DNA from 3 places in the Cytobacillus sp. IB215665 genome. Region 3 is predicted to be linked to each of the others. Evidence: riboswitches for the same ligand, from Rfam matches in the RefSeq annotation. Region 3 holds a riboswitch; each other region holds the start of a gene.
The links. A riboswitch is a leader RNA that binds a small molecule or an ion and turns the genes downstream of it on or off. The one in region 3 is predicted to bind cobalamin.

Region 1 (7,174 bases), on a different contig from region 3:
CGATATTTCTCCTTTAATTCCTGCGTTACAAAGTGACTGGTTATACATACATGTTATTACTGTATCAGCAGGTCAAGCAATTCTTGCAGTAAGTTTTGCTGCTGGGTTAATTTATTTACTTAGATCAGTAGATCAATCGAAGAAAAGTAAACGTACTTTTTGGCTTGAATTAATATTGTATAGTTTAGTAAGTACAATAGGTTTTATTACCATTACTAGTGGGTTTAAGGTTTTAGATTATGAAGCGACATTCTCATATGTTGACAAAAGTGAACAGCCACTTGAGGTTACTTATCAACTTCCAGCTTTAGTTGGACCATATCAAGGGGAGCTTCTTACAGCTGAACGCTTTGAGCCATTAATAAGTATGCCTGCCGTAATCGATGCACAAAAATTAAATACATTACTATTATCATTAATAACAGGATTAATTATATACGGCATATTGAGGTTAATACTCCGGAAAAGAATTGGTGCTGCATTGCAGCCTATTGTGAAAAATGTTAACTTAGATCTAGTGGATGAGATAGGTTACCGTGCAGTAACTATTGGGTTTCCAATTTTCACATTAGGCGGGCTAATCTTTGCGATGATTTGGGCGCAAATAGCGTGGAATCGTTTTTGGGGATGGGATCCAAAAGAGGTATGGGCGCTTATTACGTGGCTCTTTTATGCAGCCTTTTTACATTTAAGACTTTCTAAAGGGTGGCACGGTGAAAAATCAGCATGGTTAGCGGTAATTGGTTTTGCCATTATTATGTTTAATCTAGTTGCTGTTAACTTAGTCATTGCAGGATTACATTCATACGCATAATCATAAAGACACATACGCATAAACCTATACGTTAACAATTTCAACTATTAACATTGTCTGAGGAGGACGAGACATATGGAAAGAGAAATTAAGATATTAGTTGTTGATGATGAAGAACGTATTCGACGACTATTAAGGATGTATTTGGAGCGTGAAGATTACGTAATTGAAGAAGCAGACAACGGTAATGATGGTTTACTTAAAGCTCTTGAAAATGACTATGACCTCATTCTTTTAGATTTAATGATGCCTGGGAAGGATGGCATTGAAGTATGTAGAGAACTTAGAGAGAAAAAGGCGACACCTACAATTATGCTAACTGCAAAAGGTGAAGAAGTAAATCGTGTACAAGGGTTTGAAGTTGGGACAGATGATTATATCGTTAAACCATTTAGCCCGAGAGAGGTTGTACTTAGAGTCAAGGCATTATTAAGAAGATCTTCACCGACTTCTTATTTACAAACTGAAACAACTACAAAAGATGTAATTGTATTCCCTCATTTATCAATCGATAATGATGCACATCGTGTATCTGCGGATGGGAAAGAGGTCAGTCTTACACCTAAGGAGTATGAGCTTCTTTATTTTCTTGCCAAGGCTCCTGATAAAGTGTTTGATAGAGAGCAATTATTAAAAGAAGTTTGGCACTATGAATTTTTTGGTGACTTACGTACTGTTGATACACACGTAAAACGTCTACGTGAAAAACTGAATCGTGTTTCTGAAGAAGCAGCAAAAATGATCGTAACTGTTTGGGGTGTGGGTTACAAGTTTGAGGTAACCAATGAATGAAACTTTGGCGAAGTGTAGTAGGGAAATTATGGTTTACCATTTTGCTATTAGTTTCATTCGTATTATCAATTCTAACCGTCCTTTTACTCCAGTTTTTTGAAAATTATCATGTCAATGAGGCAAAGAATGATTTAACAAAAACAGCAACCAAAATAGCCTCGATTATGGAAGAATATGATGATAAACAATTAGCACGGAATATTTCATGGGAATTAATTGATGAGATGACGAAGGTCATTATTGTATATGATAAAGAAAATTATTGGTATTCACCTGATAGTAATGTACTAGAAAACCTACCAATATCATCGATCTTTAATGATAAACAACTAGCTAGGGTGTTTACAAACAGGGAAGTAATAAGCGAAAAGAAATACTTACATGAAATCACAGCTCCAGTAGATAAAAACAGCCAATTGTTTTTAGTTGCTGCACCTTTAAAAGTTTCTAACGAAGAAAATGGCGCAGTAATTATATATCAGTCATTAAGGGCTGTTGAAGAGACATCGCACCAAACAACTAAACTAATACTTTTAGCTGCGGGAGTCGCAATTGTTTTAACGACAATATTTGCTTTTTTCTTGTCAACTAGAATAACTTCTCCACTGCTTAAAATGAGAGAAGCAGCGTTCGAAGTGGCAAAGGGGAAATTTGATACGAAGGTACCGATTTTAACGAATGATGAAATTGGTGATTTAGCTACTGCTTTTAATCAGATGGAGCGACAATTAAAATATAATATGAACGCGTTAAGTCAAGAAAAAGAGCAGTTATCTAGCATTTTAAGCAGTATGGTTGATGGTGTAATTACATTTAATAAAGATGGCTCGATCTTAGTTTCAAACCCACCTTCTGAGCAATTTTTGCAAGCATGGTATTATGAGCAAGGTAATTTAGAGAAGCCTACGGAAGAGCTACCATCAGAGGTTCGAGAATTGTTTAAACAAGTTGTTTCTTTTGAGAAAGAACAGACGATAGAAATCACATTACAAGGTAGGAATTGGGTTATCGTCATGAGTCCATTATACGATAATAAATTTGTCAGAGGAGCTGTCGCAGTACTTCGAGATATGACTGAAGAACGAAGGTTAGACAAGCTACGAGAAGATTTTATTGCGAATGTTTCCCATGAATTAAGAACACCAATTTCTATGTTACAAGGATATAGTGAAGCGATCATTGATGATATTGCTAGTAGCGATCAAGAAAAGAAAGATATCGCAAAAGTAATATATGATGAATCTTTACGTATGGGTAGGCTAGTGAATGAACTGTTGGATTTAGCTAGGATGGAAGCTGGTCATTTAAATTTGCATTTAGAAGAGATAGATATTCAGCCTTACATTCAAAGAATAATTCGCAAATTTCAAGGATTGGCACAGGATAAGTTAATTACATTGGATGTGCATATTAACGTAATACATAAAACAATTATGTTTGATCCTGATAGGATTGAACAAGTATTAACAAATCTGATTGATAATGCAATACGTTATACTGATGAGCAGGGAACTGTTGTTGTACAAGTAAATTCTATAAAAGATGGTTTGAAAATTGACGTCAAAGACTCTGGGGCAGGAATTCCTGAGGAGGACTTACCATTTGTCTTTGAACGCTTCTATAAAGCAGATAAAGCTCGAACGCGAGGACGTTCAGGTACTGGTCTTGGCTTAGCCATTGCAAAGAATTTGATAGAGGCACACGATGGAAACATCTTTGTTCATAGTAAAATTGATGAAGGAACTACATTTTCATTCTTTATACCACAATAATAAAATGCGCAATTATGTCATGTTAAGTTTTTGCCAAGCAGTCAGATTATTCTTGTCAATATATTAATAATCGGGTATTATGAAAAAGAATTTTTAAAAAGGCTCATTTCGTATATGGAGATACGATTGTTAATAAATTAGAATGATAGAAGTGGTATTTTAAGCAATCAGCTTTATACTTACCGTCTTTGCATGAGTAACAATAATCAATGCGTAGACAGCCTAAAAAATAAATAGTGCTAGGTGTCTTTTCTTATATACTACATAGGATATCAAGAGAATTTTAAAACATTCTCATAAAGACTTAAAAGGGAATTCTAGTGTGAATCTAGAACTGCCCCCGCAACTGTATTTGTGGACGAAATGATATTACCACTGTATGGAATAATAATATTATACATATTGTTAGCCATATGGGAAGGATCAAAGTAGGATGAAGCATGAGTCAGTAGACCTGCCAAGCACTATATACGTTTTCAATTCTTCGGGGATTGAGTATTGAGACGGTCGAGTAGTGTATTTATTAATAACAATACATTTATGATGCCGTCTAACAGCTCATCCAATTCGGATGGGCTTATTTCTATTTAGGCTTATTTCTTAAACATTATTGTTTCCTTACCAACAGAGGATAAAATCATTCTCATCGTTGTATAGAAGAAAAGATGCCACGAAACTCTAGTTGTGAACATGTATATTTCCTAATACGAAAAACAACAATCAATGCGAAAACAGCCATATTACAAAAGAAGGAGAAAAAAAGATGTTAAACATTAAAAAGTACTTCCCCACTGTCTTTTTCGTTATTTTATCATTCATTTTATTAGTAGGTTGCGGTCAAACTGAGGTAAATAATAATGCTGCCTCTACAAACGGAGAGCAGGAAACTAAAGTTGATGATAAAGCAGAGTCTACAAACGGAGAACAGGAAACTAAAGTTGATGATAAAGCAGAGTCTAGCTTTCCAGTAACAATTACGGATGGATTAGGTAATGAAGTGACAATAGAAGAAGAGCCACAAGCAATTGTGTCGATAATTCCTAGTAATACAGAAATAGCTTTTGCGTTAGGTTTAGGTGATAAAATGGTTGGTGTTGGTGATTGGGCTAATTATCCACCAGAAGTAGCCGAGATAGAAAGGGTTGGAGGAGCAAAATTTAATGTTGAAAAGATAATTTCATTAAACCCAGACGTCGTTCTTGCCCATGCCTCAAGTGCCCATAGCTCTACTGAAGGTCTTCAACAACTACGAGATGCTGGTATAAACGTGGTCGTTGTTAACGATGCATCATCATTTCAAGCAGTATATGACTCAATTAAAATGATTGGCACTGTTACAGGAACAGAAGAAAATGCAGACAAGATCATAAGTGATATGACAGAAAAATTGAATCTTATTAAAGACAAATCAGCAGAAATTAAAGAAGCTGATCAAAAGGTAGTTTGGATAGAGGTAGATGCTCAATTATATACAACTGGAAAAGGTACTTTTATGCATGAAATGCTCGAAGCGATTGGAGCAATAAATGCTGCTGGTGATCAAGAAGGTTGGCCACAATTTACTGAGGAAGATGCGGTATTACTTAATCCAGATGTTATTGTTATTACATATGGGTATTATGTTGAAAATGCAGTAGAACAAGTATTAAATCGAGATGCTTGGCAAGAGGTACCAGCAGTTAAGGATAAGCTCGTATTCGATATTAACTCGGATTTAGTAACAATCTCTGGTCCACGTTTAATTGAAGGAGTAGAAGAACTTGCAAAAGCTGTCTATCCTGACATTTATCAATAAAAGCCGTGTTCTACCATATATTATTACTGTATGTTTTGTAATATTTTCAATTTTGTTAGGGGTTTCGATAGGGACGTTATCGATTCCCTTTTCTACTATTTTAAACGTTATTTTTTATAGTGTTTTTCATTTAGGATCAATAGAGACGCTTGATACAGCAGTAGTTAATATTATTATGGCAATACGCTTACCCCGAGTGATCCTAGCTTTTATAGTTGGATCTTCTCTAGCGATTGCAGGGGCTGCATTTCAAGGGTTGTTAAAAAACCCATTAGCAGACCCTTATACACTCGGAGTATCTTCTGGAGCATCAGTTGGAGCAGTAATTGTGCTTTTTTTTGGTATACATATCCCTTTTATAGGGAAATTTACTTTACCGATATTTAGTATTTCTTTTGCCTTTCTATCTCTCATACTCGTATTAGTGTTTGCCCGGGCGGTTGAGAAATCCATTTCTGTGGAAACGATCATTTTAACTGGTATTATATTTAGCTCATTTTTAGGGTCTATTATTTCTTTAATGATTGCACTTACTGGTGAAGAATTAAGACAAATCATTAACTGGTTATTAGGTAGTGTAGCGATGAGGGGGTGGGATTATATTAAGATTATTCTACCTTTTTATATGGTAGGCACTGTATTACTACTCGTTAATGGAAGAGAGTTAAATGCATTCTCATTTGGTGAAGAATCAGCTAAAGTTTTAGGGGTTAATGTGGCAAAACGAAAAATGACCATTTTGGCAGCTTCTTCACTATTAACAGGTGCAGCTGTTGCCGTGTCAGGAACAATTGGTTTTGTAGGTCTAGTTATCCCTCACATTACAAGACTATTATGGGGCGCGAACCATATTCGTCTATTACCATTATCGATGCTTAATGGGGGGGCATTTTTAGTTATTGCTGATTTAGTCGCTAGAACAATTATTACTCCACGTGAGCTACCCATAGGAGTCATTACAGCCTTAATTGGTGCACCTGTGTTTGCTTATATTTTTATATCGAATCGAAGAGGATGATATTGTCATGATTAATGTAACGGAAGTTAGTTATCATTATAATCAAAAAAAGGTGTTGGATGATATTAACTTCACTGTTAAAAAAGGAGAAATTTTAGGTATAGTTGGGCCTAATGGCAGTGGCAAAACAACATTATTAAAATTAATTTGTGGAATGGTACATGCTAATACAGGCGACATCAAAATAAAAGGCCAGTCGATAACAAAATATGAGCAAAAAAAACTAGCGAAAATCATTGCGGTTTTACCTCAAACTATTGAAGCATCATTTAATTATTCAGTTCAAGAAACAGTTAAATTAGGTCGATATGCTCACCAAAAAGGGCTATTTCCTCAGTGGACAGATGAAGATGAGAACGTTGTAAAAAAGTCTATTCAACTAACTGGTTTAACGGGAATGGAGCAAATGAGCTTAGCATCTTTAAGTGGTGGAGAGCGTCAAAGAGTGTTTTTGTCACGTGCATTATCACAAGAGCCTGAAATACTCATGTTAGATGAGCCAACCAATCATCTAGATATATCGTATCAAATCCGTTTACTAGATTCTTTATCACAATGGTCTAAGACATCAGAATTAACTGTTATTGCAATTTTTCACGATCTTAACTTAGCAAGTTTTTATTGTGATAAAATTCTTTTGCTGAATAATGGAAAAATGGTTGCGATGGACGCGCCTAATAAAGTACTTAACGAAAGAGATTTAATGAGCGTATACCGAACACAATTAACTGTAGGTGAGCACTCTACAGTACCGAAAACATTAATATCACTCGTCCCCAAATTACCTACTTTACAACAAGAAAATGGGTTGATGTCACAAATATCAATGGACACATCTAAAGAAATAATTGTTATAAAGACTAAACAACCATTTAAAACACTTTCTTCAGCAATAATTGGTGATGGAATTGGTTGGAAAAGTACCTTTGTAAACCGTCACGTCCACAAAAATTATGATTGCAGCAATCCAAAACAAGATATGG
Region 2 (7,174 bases), on a different contig from region 3:
TATCATTTAATCTATTCAGCGGAGGCACTAATCTGAAATAAAAGTTTAGTGTCTTTTTCATTAGAGTGCTATATTCTGTGAAAAGGATTGCCTAAGTACTGAACATTTGAAATAATTGCTCTGAAGTTAAATGGGAATAGTCTGAAATCAAGTAATGAGGTGGAAATTTGAATTTTAACAAAATACTAGAGTTGCACAATAATAGAACATATAACGGGATCATTTACAGAGAAGCAATTAGGGCCATAATTATTTCGAAAAATCATATTTTACTAGTTCATTCAAATAGAGGGGACTATAAGTTTCCAGGAGGTGGAGTGGAAGAGAATGAGAGCCATTATGAAACACTAGTCCGTGAAGTGAGAGAAGAAACTGGATACACGAACTGTGTCGTTAAAGAAAAAGTTGGAACGGTAATTGAACGAAATATGGACGAATACATTAAAGATAAATTATTCCAAATGACTTCACATTATTATCTGTGTGAATTGACAAATAAAGAATACATCTCTCAACAACTGGATGAATATGAGTCTGTACTTGAATTCAAACCAAGATGGGTTTCCATAGAAGAAGCACTTAAAAAAAATGAAAGTCTTATGAATCAGTTTGAGAAAAATAGCTGGTTGAAACGTGAAACTTTCGTACTAAATGAATTAAAGCAATTGTATAAAAGGTAATTTTTAATTAGAGCAACAACGGAAGGTAGTTATTGTGACTTTGAAGGAAATCATGAAATTAAGTCTTGAACATAACAGCGCTAATCTGATGTACAGATTAGCGTATTTTTTTAGGGGTAGGTTCATTAACAAGGGATTTCCTTAGAACTGAATATTCGAAATAATGGGTATTGAGTAAAAGGAACAGAGTTGGTTAACGAGGTATAAAATATTTTGAGTGATTAAAAAATAGGTTGGTGAATTTGATGTCGAAAAAAAATCTTAATGATTTTTGCATCAGTGATGTTAATCTCTTTATTATGGATTGGGCATATCGAACAATAATAAAGGCAATTAACCGAAATAATAGTTTATGAGAGGTATTAGATGTTTTTAACGCTACAAAGGACAAAGTACTTGTTTTCAAATATCGTACAAAAGATAGAGAAACACTTACAAAAAACAATTAGGACACTTTAAAATCAACAAGGAAAACTCATCATCAATTGGTTTATCTGATGCTAACCTTACTGGATTTCTTACAGACTATTTCTTTACACACTATTTCTTAACAAACTCAGACACTGGTGAGAAATATCTGTATGGAATAGTGAATATGCCTAAAAATGTAAAAGAAATAAGTGTTAGTTATGATTTACCTAAGATGAACACTTTGCCATCAGAAAGGATTACAAGAAAGTCTTCAGTAGAAAATAATTTGTTCTTGTTAAATATGGTTGATAACACAGAAATGGGTGAAAATTGGTTGTTTTCTTTTTATGATGGAGATGGCAATTTAATTAAAGAGTCTTCTGAGTTTGCTTATTAACCAAACAATGGGGGGGCTTGAATACTATTATCAATCTCTTTTTTATTTGTCTTGAATTCGCACCTTCAATAATCAAAAAAAGACAGTTTAAGAGCTATTTGACGGAAAGTTTTTATAAAGAGTAAACAACACATAAAAATATTAAGCGGCGTGTAGTTCAATCTATTTTTATTGCAAGAAATGTCAAAACCTATTATAATTTAAATTGAAATTCAATATTTAGTAGTATAATTAAGTTGATAATACAATATTTTGTTATCTAGTAAAAAAGGTGTCGAAAATCGACGTATATGATGTTCGGAAAATATAGAACATCTCTTTATAGGGAATTTGGTGAAAATCCAAAACTGTACCCGCAACTGTAAGTGCTGATGAAATAAGCGAAACCACTGTGAAGTACGATTTCATGGGAAGGGCTTAAAGTAAAGCGAAGCACAAGTCAGGAGACCTGCCTTTTTTATGAAGTACTATTTTCTTCGGGAGTTGGGAGAATAGGACGAGGAGAAGAAAATCATTCAAACATTTTTTGAATGATTATTCCTAAAAGGGTGATAATTCTCTCTTTTACATATCCATCGTTCTGTTCGCTCATCTTACTAAGGATGAGCTTTTTTATATTTGTTAGGATGAACAAAGCCTAGCTCTGCCTTCTAACCCATCGAGTCACTTCACATTTTTCTAGCATGTAAAATGATTTCAATGCTTGTTGGAGGTAGACGAGGTTCATTCGCATTTTTTATTAAAAGGGGATGGAAAGAATGCAAAAAGTATTAGTTGAATATGAGCAGTTGGCTGGTAGTACGTCTGAGATGGTTTTAGATTATGTTCAAAAAATAGCTGATAGATTTCCTCATTTATCATTTGATGAATATCGAGAGAAATTAATGCTAGCATTTGAGAATAAAGATGAATGGCATAATGACCAACTAACTAACGTGTTAATATTATCAGCATTGGAAAGAATTACAGCGTTAGAACCTGATTGGACTTTCTTTGCTGCAAATATATACCTAGATTCGCTTTATCAAAAAGCGGCTAAAAATAGAGGTGAGCAGTCAGGTTACCACTATGGCTCATTTTATCAATTGCTATTAAAGCTGACAGAGATGGGAATTTATAGTCCGAAATTACTGGCACAATATTCAAGAGAAGAAATTGATTTATTAGCAGACATTATCGTACCTGAGCGGGATCAACATTTTACATATATCGGTTTATTAACATTATCAGATCGCTATTTGGCAAAGTCTCATCTAGGAGAAGTATTTGAGTTACCACAAGAGCGATTTCTCATCATTGCAATGACATTGATGATGAACGAAAATAAGGAAAAGAGATTAGCACTTATTAAGGAATCGTATTGGGCACTTTCAAATTTGTATATGACGGTTGCAACGCCAACACTTGCTAACGCTGGAAAAAGCTATGGTCAGTTATCAAGTTGTTTTATAGATACAGTTGATGATAGCTTGCAAGGAATATATGATTCGAATACAGATATCGCGAATTTATCTAAAAATGGTGGAGGGATAGGTGTTTATTTAGGGAAAATTAGAGCGAGAGGTAGTGACATAAAGGGTTTTAAAGGTGTTTCATCAGGGGTTATACCTTGGATGAAGCAGTTAAATAATACGGCGGTGTCTGTTGACCAGCTTGGTCAAAGGCAAGGAGCGATTTCAGTTTATTTAGATGTATGGCATAAGGATATATTGTCGTTTCTTGATACGAGATTAAACAACGGAGATGAAAGGTTGCGTACACATGATTTATTTACTGGAGTGTGTATACCTGATGTATTTATGGAGGTTGTTGAAGAACGAGGTGAATGGTATCTTTTTGACCCACACGAAGTAAGGAAAATAATGGGTTTTTCATTAGAGGATTATTTTGATGAAGAGCTTGGCAAAGGGTCTTTCCGAGATAAATATTGGGAATGTGTCAACAATCCGAACCTTTCAAAAGAAGCTGTAGCGGCGATAGACATTTTCAAGGCTATTATGATTTCACAGTTAGAAACAGGAACACCATATATGTTCTATCGAGATACAGCAAATAGAGCAAACCCAAACAGACATAAAGGAATGATATATTGTAGTAATCTGTGTACAGAAATTATGCAAAATATGAGTCCTACAGTTGTTGTTGAACAAAAGGTAGATGATGGACAAATCATTACTGTGAAAGAGCCTGGCGATTTTGTCGTTTGTAATTTATCATCAATCTCTTTAGCTAAAGCAGTTCAGGATGATGTCCTTAACCGGTTAATAAAAATACAAGTTCGTATGCTTGATAATGTAATAGATTTAAATGCAATTCCTGTATTACAAGCTGAAATAACAAATGAAAAATATAGAGGGATTGGGTTAGGTACATTTGGGTGGCACCATTTATTAGCATTAAAAGGTATAGCGTGGGAAAGTGAAGAAGCTGTCGCTTATTGTGATGAACTGTATGAACAAATTGGATACGAAACGATTCAAGCTAGCATGGAGTTGGCGAAGGAAAAAACACCCTATCCTGCATTTTATGGATCAGATTGGGAATCAGGAGAATATTTCGAATACAGAAGATATCATTCAAAGCAATGGATTGAGTTAAAAGGAAATGTTAAGAAGCACGGTATTCGTAACGGCTATTTGCTTGCAGTAGCACCTAATTCATCAACTTCGATCATTGCAGGGTCTACAGCAAGTATTGACCCGATATTTAGAAAAGAATACTCTGAAGAGAAAAAGAATTATAAAATACCAGTTACTGCTCCAGATTTAACACCTCATACAAATTGGTATTACAAGTCAGTTTATACTATTGACCAAAAGTGGAGTATTATGCAAAATGCGAAACGACAGCGTCATATCGACCAATCGATTTCATTTAATATTTACGTTCGGAATGACATAAAGGCAAAAGAATTATTGGAGCTTCATACACTTGCTTGGCAAAACGAATTAAAAACAACCTATTATGTACGGTCAACATCGACTGCAAACATTGAAGATTGCGATAGCTGTCATAGCTAGAAGAGGGGGATATTGATGATTACAATTGCAAAACGAGAGCTTATGGATACACAAGCACCTAACTGTTCGACAAGTATGATCAACGGGGCAAGTTCAAATATATTAAACTGGGATGACGTCCGTTTTCCTTGGGCATACCCAAAATACAAAGTAATGTTAGCAAACTTTTGGACACCGTTTGAAATTAATATGGGCAAGGATATAAAACAATTTCCACAGCTCTCTCAAGTTGAGCAAGAAGCGTTTTTAAAAATCATTGGATTATTAGCTCTTTTAGATAGCGTTCAATCTGACTATGCAAGTAAGGTTGCTGACTATATTACAGATTCTTCTGTCAATGCACTTATGATTATGCTGGCTCAGCAAGAGGTCGTTCACAATCACTCGTATTCCTATGTTTTATCAAGCATTGTACCAAAAAAAATTCAGGATGAAGTGTTTGAATATTGGCGTACAGAAAATACATTACGAAAACGTAATGACTTTATCACGAATGGATATAAAGATTTTACTAGACAGCCATCCATTGAAAACTTTTTGCACTCGATTATATATGATGTTATTTTAGAAGGCTTGTTTTTCTATAGTGGCTTTGCTTTCTTTTATAATTTAGCACGCAATCAAAAAATGGTTGCAACATCAACGATGATTAATTATATAAATAGAGATGAACAAATTCATGTAGGCTTATTTGAAAAAATATATAAAGAAGTTTTAAAGGAAAATCCAGAGTATAACACCCCAGAACTAGAGCAGTATGCAATTACTGCGTTCCGGAAGGCAGCAGAATTAGAAATTGAATGGGGACGTGAAATAATAGGTAATAAAATGGATGGAATTGTATTTGAGGAATTGGAGCAATACATTCAATATATGGCCAATAAACGTTGCCATCAATTGGGGTATGGTAGAAGTGTTTTTCCTCATGCACCGATAAAAAATCCATTGCGGTGGATTATCGCTTACCAAGAAGTCGATTTAGGTAAAACAGATTTTTTTGAACAAAAATCTCGTCAATATACAAAAGCATCCGATGTGAATGGTTTTGATGATTTGTAAAAAATGAAAGCTTTATGAATGGTTTCTAGAGACTTAAGGGGTATTTCAGAGTGGAATTTTTGCATTTTTTTTAAACATCTTACCCACACAACCTTTTAGAGGGGCATTCAAAATGGAATATAACTGAATGAATATACTATCGGAAAGTACTAGTACCATACATTAAGGGTATGGATATTGAAGATTATTTAATTAAACCACGTCAAAAAAAGCATCTCAATCAATAGAGATGCTTTTTGTTTAGAGAACTATTAGCTTCTTAAATGACCTAAAATCCTTGTGAGTACGTATGACCCCAAAGCTTAATTAGTAGCAGAATCAAAAATACATTACCGTTTCTCATTAAAGTATAAATGCACCTAGATGTTGTTCAATATGTACAGAATAAACAAAAGTGTTAGTTGTACGATAGTGAAGATTGGAAAGGAAATTTTTATTTTTTACCAACAATTTCTTTAGTTTGGGCAATTAAAGTTTCTAAGCTATTTAATTCATTAGGGTCTTCAATTGAAATAGAATAGAATGTATTACCATCAGCTAAAAAAGATGCTATATCAATACTTTCGTATGTAAATCCTAGTTTCTTAAACAGGTTTAGAATGTTAAAAGCTTCTTTGCTAAAAGCCTCTTTTGCAACAAAATAAGCATCTGGAGCATGAGGTTTTATGGTAAGGCTAATTCCAATAGGTTCAACTCCAGAGTATATATAGTAAGGTACTTATTCTTAGGAAGTGTAACATGTGAGCTCATTTCTTCTATGGAAATATTTATATTTTGATTCAGCATTACCTTGAACATTTTATTTATCAATTCACTTTGACTATTTTCGATTCGATAGTGGTAATCATCGAAAATACTATATTTTTTATATAAAAGTTGTTAAAACAAATTCAAAGCATAGTAATATTAATAGAGAATTAGAAATGTGCTTAATAATCTAATTCCTTTTAGCTAGGCTCTAATGTGTAAACGGTGTAGCTATAAACAAAAGAGAACTGCAAGATGTGATTTTTATATAGTTATCACAAATTTACAAAAGAAAAGATGCTAAAAACGTTTTTGTATACGTGTTTATTTATTTAATAGGTTTTATTCACTTACATTCTAGTAGCTGATGTGTATTCTATAATTTTTATAGTCTTTAATCCAAGAAAAGATACCCCCTAACGTTAGTTTTATTCGTGTTTAGTTCTTTCAATGCGAAAACATCTATGAACAAGTGCTTAAATGATTTGGACTGAAAGAAGTTCATTTTGGGAGGTGTACTTATCTATAAAAAAATAAATACTTTTATTTGTTTATTCATTATAGTAATGTTAAGTGCCGGTTGTATAAATCAATCTAACCAATTATTATCAATTGAATTAGCAAAAACACACCGAAGCAACTTGTTAGAAAATGGTAATGTAGCGTTATACAAGTCAAATGATTTACAGTCACTATCGAAGAAGGTCATTGAAGCACCGCTGCTTCAACAGTTACCTGAACTTCCAAGAGGTTGTGAAGTTACTAGTCTTGCGATGCTACTTTCATATGCAGGACTTCAAATAGATAAAATGGAACTAGCAGAAAAAATTCCGAAAGTACCTTATTATAAGCACGGATTG
Region 3 (7,174 bases):
TGGTGTGTCTGGAGAACGATATTTTAATAGAATTTGTTGCGCTACAACAATTTGTCTCGTTCGCTTCCCACTCTTTGGATTGTAAAGAGCGATGACGAAATCAGCCTGGCCGGCTGCTTCAATTCTTCTTTCGATAAGCTCCCAAGGAGTCAAATGATCACTTAAGCTAATCGTACAAGCATCATGCATAACAGGAGCACCTAACAACGAAGCGCATGAATTAATTGCAGAAATCCCTGGAACAACCTCTACCTCAACTCCCTCAAGTTCTGACCACCCTTTTTCAATTAACACCTCGTATACTAAGCCAGCCATGCCATATACTCCAGCATCTCCGCTTGATATTACAGCCACATATTTTCCTTCTTCCGCTAACTTAACCGCTGCTTGTGCACGACTTACTTCTTCTGACATGCCTGTACTTACTATTTCTTGATCTGTTATAAGATCTAAAATGAGATCTACATATGTTTTATAACCAATAACACAATCACTTTCAGCGATGGCTTCCTTGGCCCTGTTAGTTATATGCTTTTCACTACCTGGCCCGAAACCGACAATGAGTAATTTTCCCTTCAAGCTAACCCCTCCTTATTCATTTACTTATTTACCACTGCTTTTTCTTTCGAAATCCCAAGTGGACGATCACCTTGTAACTGCATCCCCGTATTTGTTGTTGTATAGCTCATCGCATGTGTAAGGGGCTTTCCTTGTGCAAGGTGTTCGGAAACAATCTGGCGACCTAGTTCTGGTGTAACCTTCTCGTACCACGTACCCTCTGGATAGACGATTGCTACACACGCATCCTTACATCTACCATTACACCTCGTTCTTGTCGTATGAACAGTTGAATCGAGACCTAGCCTTTCAATTTCTTCACGAATAGCTACTGTAGCTTCTTCACCACCTTTTCTCATGCAGCTTGAACCATTACATATCAACACGTGGTGTTTCGTCCCTTGTAAATTCCATGTCGTCAATTTCATCCTCTCCCTTCAATAAAGATGTAAAGTTCTATATTTCTGCTAAAAGCTTCATTATTTCATTTTTTGTTTTTGGAATGGTGCATGAATTAAATCGATCTTTCACTCTTAACTGTTCGAAGACATCAATGATCCACGGTTTCTCTAAGTGACTTTTTTGTAAAATCGCATCGTCTCGAAATACTTGATCAGGTTTGTCTTGAGCTATGATCCTCCCTTCATTCATTACAATGATCTCATCAGCCCATTCATAAGCTAAATTCACATCATGTGTAGACACAATCATTGTTTTGTTCTCTGTTTGAATATCATGTAATACATTCATAATTTTCTTAGCATAGTATGGATCTAGCCCTGCTGTCGGTTCATCTAATACCATGAGCTTCGGCTCCATGGCCACAATTCCCGCAATGGCAACTCGTTTTTTTTGGCCAATGCTTAAAAAATGAGGTGGCTTTTCTTTTAATGCAGTCGTTTCCGTTAACATCATTGCCTTGTCCACAGCTAGCTCTACTTCGCTCTCAGAAAGCCCCATATTTTTAGGTCCATATTTTATATCTTGATAAACACTAGATGAGAATAATTGAGAGTCAGAATCCTGATATACAATCCCTACCTGTTGACGTAATCTCTTTATCTCTTTGCGCTTGTACCGTAACGTTTCACCTTGAAAACAGATGGAACCACTCGTCGGTTGTAAAATCCCATTGAAATGTAAAAACAATGTTGACTTTCCAGCCCCGTTATTTCCTAACAAAGCAATTTTCTTTCCTTGTTCAATAGATAGAGAAATATTGTTTATAGCATCAGTCCCATCAGGATATTGGTATGTAATGTTTTCAAGCTCTATAATTGGTGTACTCATTAAACAGAACTCCTTTTACATAGCTGATGCTACGAATGTAAGCGTCAGCATTGATATCGCTACGATCCCCCAGTTCAGTGGATGATATTTATAGCTGCTTTCAATTTCATAATTACCATCTTGTCCACCACGTGTATCTACTGCTATTTGTAGTTCTTTTGCGTACTTCATAGACTTTACAAACACCCCTACTACTAGCTGACCTAAAGAATAAATTGATAGACGGTAATGTTGATAGCCAAGTCTAGAAGCTTGTGCGATATAGACTTCTTGGGCTTTATCTAAAAGTACAAAAATAAATCGATATGTGAATGCAACGAGTTCAATAAATAGTGTTGGTAGTTTCATTTTCTGTAGAAGCCATAAAATATCATGAAGCGGCGTAGATAATATTAAGAAATACATGCAACTTACAGTTGACAAAACGGTAAAAAATAAGCTTGTGACGATTGATATATTATCTGTAGTTATAAACAACTGCCACGTACCAATAGTCATTGACCATAACGAATTAATTACTTTGTAGTCATACGGTGCAATCGAAATAAGAATAGGTATAACACTAGAAAGCAAAAAGAATGATGGTAATAAAAGTAGTTTTATATAATCACGTACTGAGATTTTCGCACCGAAAACTATTGCCATGCTCATGATTAACAAAGTTATAACAGCAATAACTTCACTTTTTGTAATAAGACAGAAAAACAAAAATAAAAATGTGAAAACTGCTTTCTCAATAGGGTGAACATGTCGTAGCTGATTCAAATAAGCAAGCTGGTCAATCCGAAGCATGCTTCACCTCACTAGAAGATTCAGGGGAGAATTTTTTTCGTGCTCTACCATAGCCGATAACATAGCCGATTATAATTGCACCTATGGCCGCTTGTAAGGAAAATAGCAAGCTTTCTATCTCACCGCTTGGTGGCTCCCATAATACGTTGAACCAAGGCTCATAATTAGGTGCTATTTCACCAATCGCTTCTTCAGCTTGTCCATCTGCCCCACCAAATTCAGCATCCTGCTGTATAACTAAAGGAACAATAGCCAACAAGATGACCAACACTATCAAAATCAGATTTTTCATTAATTAACATACCTCCTTGTTTCAAATAGCTGTTTTCGCATTAATAGTTGCTTTTCGTAATAAAAGCTAAGCAAGCATTTAACTAGTACAGGACATCTTTTCTTCGCATTTCATACACATCAGATACTCAAATGGAAGTGAAAAAAATCATATACGATCAGAATCTTTCGAAAAACTGGAAAAATGGCTGTAGCATAATTGATTGAGTTAGTTCTCTTTTGCTAAAAAATGCTGCCTTGTTGTTCTAAGCCTTCTTTGAACTCATACTAACTGGAACATTTAATTGCTGTAATTCTCGAACATTGTATTTTGCAAGCAAGTTCATAACTACTACAGTTAATAGTCCCTCACTCACTGCTAAAGGAATTTGTGTAAAAGAGAAAATCCCAGCAAATTTGATAAATGATGCTACAACCCCTCCAACCTCAGTCGGAAATGCCAGAGCCAATTGAAAAGCTGTCACAGTATAAGTACTGAGATCTCCTAACATTGCTGCTAAAAAAACTGAGACTGCAAAAGAGAAATTTACTCTTAAGCCTGCTTTAAATACAAAATATGTAACCATTGGTCCTACAACAGCCATTGAAAATGCATTTGCACCGAGTGTTGTGATGCCGCCATGAGCGAGCAATAATGATTGAAACATTAATACAATCGTCCCTAGTACACTCATGACTGTTGGACCAAAAAGCACAGTACCTAGCCCAACACCAGTCGGATGTGAACTACTTCCAGTTACAGAAGGGATTTTTAATGCTGACAACACAAATGCAAATGCCCCTGATAGCCCAAGCATCGTCTTCACCTCGGGGTTTTCTTTCACTTTTTTTCGGATGGAGTACATCCCAACAGCCAAAAATGGAATCGTTAAAACCCACCAAAAAATAGCCCACCCAACCGGCAGAAAGCCCTCCATTATGTGCATCGCATATACTGGCCGAAATGAATTCAGCCAAAAATAACTAGTCAAACCAATAATAATTGTTACGATTAGCCAAGCATGTTTTCTTTTCATCAGTGAAGCTCTCCCCCATGTTTATAAAGGCTGATTCTAAATATATTGATATACACACGAATATTGCTCGTGGTTACTACACAAAATTAGAAGATTCCGAAAGAGCCTTTATGTAAAATAAAAAGAGCACTCAAACCATAAAGGATCGAGTGCTCAGAAAAAGTCAGTATTAACTATATGTTTACATACTAATTCTTAACAACACCTCCCTATATTCCCGTAGGTTACAATCGTGTTACTTAAACAGGCAGGTCTCCTGACTTATCTTCAACACTTCCTGCGCCTTCCCATTTCTTTACGAAACAGTGACACATATGCAGGTTGCTCAGACTTACAGTGGCGGGAACCGCGTCGGCTTTACACCGAACTTCCCTTTTAAGTTGTACACAGCTTTTACTTATGCACAACACCTGTTTATTTCATCATTCAGTTGTTATAATTCAGTATATTCTAAAATAAATTATGAGTCTAGCTTTTTTCATAGCATGTATATTTGTGAAAGGAAATTTCTAATAGTACGTGTATAATATAATAAATATTAATTTGATTTCTAATAAAACAAGTTAAGGTGACTAACTATGAAAATAGGAAAATTTTCTAAAGAAAATAAAATAAGCATAAATACAACTAGACACTACATAGACCTTGGCTTAATAACACCTGAGAAAGCATCCGGACAGTATCAATTTGATGAACAATGCCACAGAGATGTAAAGGATATTATTTACTTAAAAAACCTCGGCTTTTCGTTAAGTGAAATAAAAACAATCTTTCAATATAAAAGACTTGGCAAATTATCCGCACTAGAAAATAACGAATTTTACAAAGAGATTTTTGTAGAAAAGCTACATACGATAGAACATAAAATAGTCGAATACGAAGAAACGAGACAAAATTTGCAAAATGAACTTACCCATTTAAATACAACGAATAAACCTAAACAGCTTAAAATGGGTATGAGCTTATCAGTGCTCCCACTTTTAGAATGTAAAAAATGCGGGGCTACTTTAAGCATTAAAAATGGAGACATCGTTAACAATCAAATCTTACATGGTGTTCTTCAATGTAACTGTGAGCATCAACACTTTATTAAAGACGGAATTCTCTTCACCCCACAAACCATTCATCATGCTCACGACGTTAAAAGTCCAAGTCATATGATGAATGAATTCAACTATTTTATATCAGATTACATTAAGGAAACAGATAAAAAATATTTAGATCATCTATATCAGGCTGTTGACTGGTTTTATAAAAGGGTTAATTTTGAACAATTAACGCATAAAATACTGCTCCATCTTGGTACCGGAATTGGTTTCTCATTAAGGCATATCTATAACTCCTTGCCTAAAGATTGCCTCTATATTGCGGTTGATCATGATTACCAACGACATTACGTATTAAAAAGTATTTTAGAAACTTATGAAGAACAGAAAAACATCTTATTTATTTGTTCTGATTTCCTACATATTCCATTAAAAAAAGAAGCAGTCGATTTTTTAATTGATACAGGCAGTTCAGAGCATAGCTTTCAACATGAAAACTTTTTAATAGAGGAAGTACAGCTTTATTTAAAAGAAGAAAGTAATTTAATCGGTGCATATTTGACGTATGAAAACTATCATATAAAAAATGAAATCAAACCGTCTTATAGACAAAACTTTCAACTTAATAACATCAAAGAGAAATTAAAAACTTTACGCTATGACCTTGTCGACGATATGGTCTCTATTCCAGTTGATCAATCCCCTGGAAAGTATGAATTGCAATTACTAGATGGTGAGAAGATGTATACTTATCTATATTATGGAAAAAGGTTGGGTTAACCCGACCTTTTGTAAATTTCATCGTAAAAAAAACGTAAATACTACCTTGCTATTGCCCTTTCCCGATGAATTAGGATTACTATAAAGGAGGGGGAAATATTGAGGAATAAATTAAGTCAAATGTTTGATCCAAAATCTGATGTAAAAAATTTGATCTTACTTTCATTTGGAAGCATTGTCTCGTTATTTGGATCTTTCGTTTACTCATTTGCTATCAGTTTATATGTTTTGACAGAAACAGGTTCAGGGCTTTCATTTGCAACAAACTTAATATTATCTATTATACCGACCATTATTTTAGGACCTGTAGCTGGAGTTATCACAGACCGCCTGAACCGTAAATTCATACTAGTTTTTAGTGATGTATTAAGTGGCGTGGTGCTGCTTGTTTTATATGTAATTAGTCTTCATGAACTCCATTTATATTGGATTTATGCAATTACATTTATTTTAAATGTCTTCAGTACATTTGCTAGTGTGAGCATCGAATCATCTAAACCAAATATTGTTCATGAAAATAACTTGATGAAGATCAACGCGATCACAAGAATGATTTTTTCAATTTCTTTTACTTTAGGACCAATTATAGGAGGAATGGTATTTGCTTTTGTTAATATAAAAACCTTTATATTAATAAATGCTATCTCCTTTATCATTTCAAGTATAAGTGAGTGCTTTATTAATTTCCGATTCAACGAAAAAAATTCTCCTAACAAAAAAAAAGACCACTTTTTCATAGAACTAAAGGAAGGTTTTTCATATATTTATTCTCAACAAAAATTACGGACAATTATCGTTCTGTCAATACTTGTTAACTTCTTTATTACTTTATCATCAACAATCCCAGTTCCATTTATTATTACAAATGTTCTAAAGCTTCCTTCTACTGCATTCGGAATCATTGAAGCGGCATTTCCAATTGGTATGCTAATTGGAGCTATTTTCATTGGAAAATTTATTTCAAAGTTACATTATCATAAGTTTTTAATACTTATGACTATGATCATCTCCAGTTTAACAATCCTCATTAGTGGACCATTGCTCTTTAACCAAACTTATCACCCTATTTTTTACACAATATTTTACTGTGTATTAAATATAGGCTTTGGGATTTCTTCATCATTTGTCGATATCCCTATCATGACGTTTATTCAACAAACGGTTCCTGATCAGTTAAGAGGGAGAGTTATAAGTACTGGCTTAACTATTGTTAAGACCGTTGTACCGATCGCTATGATACTGTCAGGAACACTACTAAACATCATCTCACCTTATTGGCTACCATTAGTCGGAGGATCAACACTGTTAAGCATAAGTTTATATATGTATTTCACGAAAGAAATAAGATCAATATCGTTGAGACACCATACACAGAATGCGGAAGCACCTTAATCTAGTTAA

Region 1: another riboswitch for cobalamin. It lies ahead of SLH52_RS06425 (ABC transporter substrate-binding protein); the one in region 3 lies ahead of SLH52_RS19280 (energy-coupling factor ABC transporter permease).
Region 2: another riboswitch for cobalamin. It lies ahead of SLH52_RS10785 (ribonucleoside-diphosphate reductase subunit alpha); the one in region 3 lies ahead of SLH52_RS19280 (energy-coupling factor ABC transporter permease).

What each region holds. Positions count from the first base shown of each region.
Region 1 is NZ_JAXBME010000004.1:34,236-41,409, forward strand. It holds gene ccsB (c-type cytochrome biogenesis protein CcsB) at 1-814, shown strand, start outside; gene SLH52_RS06415 (response regulator) at 890-1,606, shown strand; gene SLH52_RS06420 (ATP-binding protein) at 1,603-3,378, shown strand; cobalamin riboswitch at 3,628-3,855, shown strand; gene SLH52_RS06425 (ABC transporter substrate-binding protein) at 4,142-5,173, shown strand; gene SLH52_RS06430 (iron ABC transporter permease) at 5,139-6,191, shown strand; gene SLH52_RS06435 (adenosylcobinamide amidohydrolase) at 6,199-7,174, shown strand, end outside.
Region 2 is NZ_JAXBME010000006.1:199,789-206,962, forward strand. It holds gene SLH52_RS10775 (NUDIX hydrolase) at 168-680, shown strand; gene SLH52_RS10780 (hypothetical protein) at 1,276-1,488, shown strand; cobalamin riboswitch at 1,741-1,959, shown strand; gene SLH52_RS10785 (ribonucleoside-diphosphate reductase subunit alpha) at 2,298-4,508, shown strand; gene SLH52_RS10790 (ribonucleotide-diphosphate reductase subunit beta) at 4,524-5,567, shown strand; gene SLH52_RS10795 (C39 family peptidase) at 6,821-7,174, shown strand, end outside.
Region 3 is NZ_JAXBME010000020.1:5,682-12,855, reverse strand. It holds gene cobJ (precorrin-3B C(17)-methyltransferase) at 1-579, opposite strand, end outside; gene SLH52_RS19300 ((2Fe-2S) ferredoxin domain-containing protein) at 600-980, opposite strand; gene SLH52_RS19295 (energy-coupling factor ABC transporter ATP-binding protein) at 1,015-1,848, opposite strand; gene cbiQ (cobalt ECF transporter T component CbiQ) at 1,864-2,640, opposite strand; gene SLH52_RS19285 (energy-coupling factor ABC transporter substrate-binding protein) at 2,627-2,932, opposite strand; gene SLH52_RS19280 (energy-coupling factor ABC transporter permease) at 3,177-3,947, opposite strand; cobalamin riboswitch at 4,176-4,376, opposite strand; gene SLH52_RS19275 (MerR family transcriptional regulator) at 4,526-5,773, shown strand; gene SLH52_RS19270 (MFS transporter) at 5,873-7,165, shown strand.